Regions from separate parts of the Pseudomonas sp. NFX224 genome, predicted to be linked through region 2. Evidence: predicted binding sites of a transcription regulator. Region 2 holds the regulator's gene; the other holds the start of a gene.

Region 1 (3,220 bases), 2.6 Mb from region 2:
CGAGGTGCCGGGGATCCCGTTGTCGCGTTATGCCGAAGATTTCGATTTGCCGGAACTGGTGCGCGCCAACAAATCGCGGATCAACGGCTTGCGGGTCAAGGTCAAGGGCGATGTGTTCCTGGCGGACATCGCGCCGCTGCAATCGGAGCACGACGACAGCGAAGCGATGGCCGGTGCGGTACTGACGCTGCACCGCGCCGACCGGGTAGGTGAGCGCATCTATAACGTGCGCAAGCAGGAATTGCGCGGCTTCGACAGCATCTTCCAAAGCTCGAAGGTCATGGCGGCGGTGGTGCGTGAAGCCCGGCGCATGGCGCCACTCGATGCGCCGCTATTGATAGAAGGCGAAACCGGCACCGGCAAAGAGTTGCTCGCGCGCGCCTGTCACCTGGCCAGCCCACGAGGGCAATCGCCGCTGATGGCGCTCAACTGCGCCGGCCTGCCGGAGTCCATGGCCGAGACTGAGTTATTCGGCTACGGCCCGGGCGCCTTTGAAGGAGCGCGGGCCGAGGGCAAGCTCGGGCTGCTGGAGCTGACGGCGGGCGGTACGCTGTTTCTCGATGGCGTCGGGGAAATGAGCCCGCGCTTGCAGGTGAAGTTGCTGCGCTTTCTGCAGGACGGTTGCTTCCGTCGGGTAGGCAGCGATGAAGAGGTTTACCTCGATGTGCGGGTGATCTGCGCGACCCAGGTCGATCTTTCCGAGCTGTGCGCGCGCGGCGAGTTTCGTCAGGACCTTTATCACCGCTTGAACGTGCTGTCGCTGCACATCCCGCCGCTGCGCGAATGCCTCGACGGTTTGCCGCCGCTAGTGGAGCACTTCCTCGATCAGGCCAGTCGGCAGATCGGTTGCCCGCTGCCGAAACTGGCCCCGGCGGCCATGGACCGGCTCAGTCACTATCATTGGCCGGGCAACGTCCGGCAGTTGGAGAACGTGCTGTTCCAGGCGGTCTCCCTGTGCGATGGCGGGACCGTCAAGGCCGAACACATTCGCTTGCCGGACTATGGCGTGCGTCAGCCGCTTGGCGATTTTTCGCTGGAGGGAGGGCTGGACGAGATTGTCGGTCGGTTCGAAAAAGCCGTGCTGGAGCGCTTGTATTCCGAGCATCCGAGCAGTCGGCAACTGGGCAGGCGCCTCGGCGTTTCGCATACCACCATCGCCAACAAGTTGCGCGATTATGAGGTGGGCAAAGATTCAAATAACGCTTAGCTCTGCGTAGCAGCTGCCTCGTAGGCTCGGCAGCTGCTACAAGGCAGCGGTTGCTAGTTGCCGTAAGCGGCACAACACCGCCGGTTTTTCGTCTCCGATACAATCGCGCAAATCCCCTCTGAACCCTCAAACCCTTTGTTTACCGGCCCTCGCGCCGCGAAAAACAAGTTGGTCTGCAAATTGCTTATGCCTCGTCAGTACAGCAGTGGGCGGCAAACGTCCGGCAGGCAGAGGAAAGATTGTGGACAAGTACCTTTATGTGGCAATGACCGGCGCCAGCCAGAATGCACTGGCGCAAAAGGCTCATGCCAACAACCTCGCGAACATCTCCACCAACGGCTTCCAGAAAGACCTGGAGCAGGCGCGTTCGATGCCGGTGTTCGGCGACAGCTTTCCGGCGCGTGCGTTTGCCATGTCCGAACGACCGGCCACCGACTTCTCTCCGGGCTCTTTGGTAGAAACCGGCCGCGACCTCGATGTCGCCGTGCAGGGCAATGGCTGGCTGGCGGTGCAGAACCCCGATGGCGGCGAAAGCTATGTGCGCACCGGCAGTCTGGTGGTTGACGCCCTGGGCGTGTTGCGCGCCGGCAACGGCATGCCGGTGATCGGCAACGGCGGCCCGATCGCCGTGCCGCCCGAGCAGCAGATCGAAGTTGGTGAAGACGGCACCATCAGCATTCGTGCGATGGGCGAAGGTCCGCGCGTGATGGCGGAAGTCGATCGCATCAAGCTGGTCAATCCGGACTTCAAGAACATGACCAAGGGCCTGGACGGTTCGATCCACACCAAGGACGGCCAGCCGGCGCAAGCCGATGCCAACGTCAAACTGGTGTCCGGTTTCCTTGAGTCGAGCAACGTCAACGCCGTGGACGAGATGACCTCGGTGCTGGCCTTGTCCAAGCAGTTCGAGCTGCACATCAAGATGATGAACACCGCCAAAGAAGACGACCAGGCCATGGCTCGGGTCTTGCAGATCAGCTAATTATCAGAACGTCGCGCCGTAAAACAGGCGCACGAGGAGAATCGAATGCTTCCGGCTCTATGGGTTGCCAAAACCGGTCTGTCCGCCCAGGACACCAACCTGACCACCATTTCCAACAACCTGGCCAACGTGTCGACCACGGGTTTCAAACGTGACCGCGCCGAGTTCCAGGACTTGCTCTATCAGATCAAACGCCAGCCGGGCGCGCAGTCGACCCAGGACAGCGAACTGCCGTCGGGCCTGCAACTGGGTACCGGTGTGCGCATTGTCGGCACCCAGAAAAACTTCAACGCCGGCAGCCTGCAAACCACTGAGCAGCCGCTGGACATGGCCATCGACGGTCGCGGTTTCTTCCAGATCCTGCAACCGGACGGCACCACGTCCTACACCCGTGACGGTACTTTCCACCTGGACTCCAACGGCCAGATCGTCAACGCCAGCGGTTTCGCCCTGGAACCGGCGATTGTCATTCCGAACGACGCCCAGACCTTCACCGTCGGCAAGGACGGCACCGTGTCCATTACCGTGGCCGGCAACCCGGCTTCCCAGGTGATCGGCAACCTGCAGACTGCCGACTTCATCAACCCGGCCGGTCTGCAAGCGGTGGGTAACAACCTGTTCCTGGAAACCGCTGCCAGTGGTGCACCGCAAGTCGGTACGCCTGGCTTGGCCGGTTTCGGTACCACGCTGCAGAACACTCTGGAAACGTCCAACGTCAGCACCGTTGAAGAGATGGTCAATATGATCACCACTCAGCGCGCCTACGAGATGAACTCCAAGGTGATCTCCACCGCCGACCAGATGCTCTCGTTCGTAACGCAGAATCTGTAATCAAGTCTATGAGGCGGCCATGCGGTCGCCTGCAACACCGTGAGGTAAGGGTCATGAATCGCTTCGTCTCTGTTCTGGCATTGAGTGGGATCACCATGCTCGCCGGCTGTGTCGGTCCGACACCCAAGCCCAATGATCCTTATTACGCCCCGGTGTTGCCGCGCACGCCGCTGCCGGCTGCCGCGAATAACGGCTCGATC
Region 2 (3,220 bases):
GCACTAGCCACCAACCCGAAATTCATCCTGCTCGACGAACCTTTCGCCGGCGTGGACCCGATTTCGGTGGGCGACATCAAACAGATCATCCATCACCTCAAGGCCAAGGGCATTGGCGTGCTGATCACTGACCACAACGTCCGTGAAACGCTGGATATCTGTGAAACCGCCTACATCGTCAACGATGGTCAGCTGATCGCCGAAGGTGACGCTGAAACCATCCTGGCCAACGACCTGGTCAAGGAAGTCTACCTGGGTCATGAGTTCCGCCTGTAAGCGCTGAGGTGTCCCGGCTAGTCGACCAAGCGCTTGTCTCGATAAAAAATCAATAGTTTTTTATTGTTACAGCGCTCTAGGCAAACACTGCGATTTCGGGCATATAATTTGCTTATGTTTGGCGCTCCGGCGCCCTGTAGTGGATGGCGCATGTGCGCCGGCAAATAAGGTGTTAAGCCCCTGCCATGAAACCATCGCTAGTCTTGAGAATGGGCCAGCAGCTGACGATGACACCGCAGCTGCAACAGGCCATCCGCCTGCTCCAATTGTCGACCCTGGACCTGCAACAGGAAATCCAGGAGGCCCTGGAGTCCAATCCGATGCTCGAACGCCAGGAAGAAGGCGACGACTTCGACAACTCCGACCCCATGGCCGACAACGCCGAACAAAAGCCCAATACCGAAATTCAGGAACCCTCCTACCAGGAAAGCGCCCCGACGGTGGATAACCTCGAGGAAGGCGACTGGAACGAGCGTATTCCCAATGAACTACCGGTCGACACCGCCTGGGAAGACGTCTACCAGACCAGCGCCAGCAGCCTGCCGAGCAACGATGACGACGAGTGGGATTTCACCACCCGCACATCGGCCGGTGAAAGCCTGCAAAGCCATCTGCTGTGGCAATTGAACCTGGCGCCGATGTCCGACACCGATCGCCTGATCGCCGTCACCCTGATCGACTGCATCAACAATCAGGGCTATCTGGACGAAACGCTCGAGGAAATCCTCGAAGCCTTCGATCCGGAACTGGACATCGAACTGGACGAAATCGAAGCTGTCCTGCACCGCATCCAGCAATTCGAACCCGCCGGCATCGGCGCCCGCAACCTGGGCGAATGCCTGCTGCTGCAATTGCGCCAGCTGCCGGCCAAAACTCCTTGGCTGGCCGAAGCCAAGCGTTTGGTCACCGATTACATCGACCTGCTCGGCAGTCGCGACTACAGCCAGTTGATGCGCCGCATGAAGCTCAAGGAAGATGAGCTTCGCCAGGTGATCGAACTGGTCCAGAGCCTCAATCCGCGCCCGGGCTCGCAAATCGAGTCCACCGAAGCCGAGTACGTTGTCCCCGACGTGATCGTGCGCAAGGACAACGAGCGCTGGCTGGTGGAGCTCAACCAGGAGTCGGTGCCACGGTTGCGGGTCAACGCCCAGTACGCCGGCTTCGTGCGCCGCGCCGACACCAGCGCCGACAACACCTTCATGCGCAACCAGTTGCAGGAAGCCCGCTGGTTCATCAAGAGCCTGCAAAGCCGCAACGAAACCCTGATGAAAGTGGCCACCCAGATCGTCGAGCATCAGCGCGGCTTCCTGGAGTACGGCGATGAAGCGATGAAACCGCTGGTCCTGCATGACATCGCCGAAGCGGTTGGCATGCACGAATCGACAATTTCCCGGGTGACCACGCAAAAATTCATGCATACCCCTCGGGGCATATATGAGCTGAAATACTTTTTTTCCAGCCACGTCAGCACCTCCGAGGGCGGCGAATGCTCGTCCACGGCGATCCGCGCGATCATCAAAAAACTGGTTGCTGCTGAAAATCAGAAAAAGCCGTTGAGTGACAGCAAGATCGCTGGTTTACTGGAGGCACAAGGCATTCAGGTGGCTCGCCGCACCGTCGCCAAGTACCGCGAATCCTTGGGGATCGCGCCTTCGAGCGAACGCAAGCGGTTGATGTAGAGCCACGCCACAGCGTTCCAGTGGCAGATCATCTGGTCTGCCGCTTTATGCACTGGCAACGAAGGAGAAGCTGTATGCAAGTCAACATCAGTGGACACCAACTGGAAGTGACCGAACCTCTTCGCACCTACATCGGCGAAAAACTCGAACGATTGGAGCGACATTTCGACAAGATCACCAACGTGCAGGTCACGATGACGGTCGAAAAGCTGAAGCAGAAAATCGAAGCCACGCTGCATATTCCCGGCAATGAAGTGGTCGCAAACGCGGAACATACCGATATGTACGCGGCGATCGACGCACTGACCGACAAGCTGGATAAACAACTCAAAAAGCATAAGGAAAAGACCCAGAGCCTCCTCCAGGGCGCTACCGGTCGTTAACACTCCCAACCCATGATCCGACTTGAAAGCATCCTGACCCCCGGCCGTTCCCTGGTGAACGTGCCGGGCGGCAGTAAAAAGAAAGCCCTTGAGCAAATTGCCAACCTCATCCATCGCGAAGTGCCGGATCTGGCCATGCAGGATGTCTTCGAGAGCCTGGTCGCCCGTGAAAAACTCGGTTCAACCGGTTTTGGCAACGGTATCGCCATCCCCCATTGCCGTCTCAAGGGCTGTAATTCGCCCATCAGTGCCTTGATGCACCTTGACGCCCCTATTGATTTCGACGCCATCGATGGTGCACCGGTCGACCTGTTGTTCGTTTTACTGGTCCCGGAAGCCGCTACCGATGCGCACCTGGAGTTGTTACGCCAGATCGCCAGCATGCTCGACCGCAAGGAAGTGCGCGAAAAACTGCGCAGCGCCCCGAGTAATGAAGCCTTGTATCAGGTTGTCCTGGACGAGCAAAACGGTCATTAATCATGCGCTTGATCATCGTCAGCGGTCGTTCCGGCTCGGGTAAAAGTACCGCCCTCGATGTTCTTGAGGACAACGGTTACTACTGCATCGACAACCTGCCTGCGGGGTTGCTGCCGGAACTGGCCGAGCGCGCGCTGATTCACACGGAACTGTCACAGCCGCTGGTAGCCGTGTCCATCGATGCGCGCAACCTCCCCAGCCATCTATCGCGGTTTCCAGAGCTGCTCGAAGAAGTCCGCAGCCGGCACATCCAGTGCGATGTCCTGTACCTGGATGCCGATGAGGAAACCTTGCTCAAACGCTTTTCGGAAACCCGTCGTCGTCATCCGTTGAGCAGCGCCAATCGCTCGCTGGCCGAGGCGATCAACGATGAGACCAGCCTGCTCGGGCCCATTGCCGACCTCG

Evidence for each region. Region 2 encodes sigma-54, which starts transcription at its own class of promoters, with help from an activator protein. Its sites were predicted from a motif close to ANTGGCATNNANNTTGCTNT; they were not measured.
Region 1: the regulator sigma-54 is predicted to act here: its motif matches at 1,375-1,394, upstream of ACNYC6_RS21125 (flagellar basal body rod protein FlgF).

The regions. Positions count from the first base shown of each region.
Region 1 is NZ_CP183416.1:4,615,747-4,618,966, forward strand. It holds gene ACNYC6_RS21120 (sigma-54-dependent transcriptional regulator) at 1-1,207, shown strand, start outside; gene ACNYC6_RS21125 (flagellar basal body rod protein FlgF) at 1,449-2,189, shown strand; gene flgG (flagellar basal-body rod protein FlgG) at 2,235-3,020, shown strand; gene flgH (flagellar basal body L-ring protein FlgH) at 3,074-3,220, shown strand, end outside.
Region 2 is NZ_CP183416.1:2,025,938-2,029,157, forward strand. It holds gene lptB (LPS export ABC transporter ATP-binding protein) at 1-276, shown strand, start outside; gene ACNYC6_RS09190 (RNA polymerase factor sigma-54) at 462-1,955, shown strand; gene hpf (ribosome hibernation-promoting factor, HPF/YfiA family) at 2,030-2,338, shown strand; gene ptsN (PTS IIA-like nitrogen regulatory protein PtsN) at 2,351-2,815, shown strand; gene rapZ (RNase adapter RapZ) at 2,818-3,220, shown strand, end outside.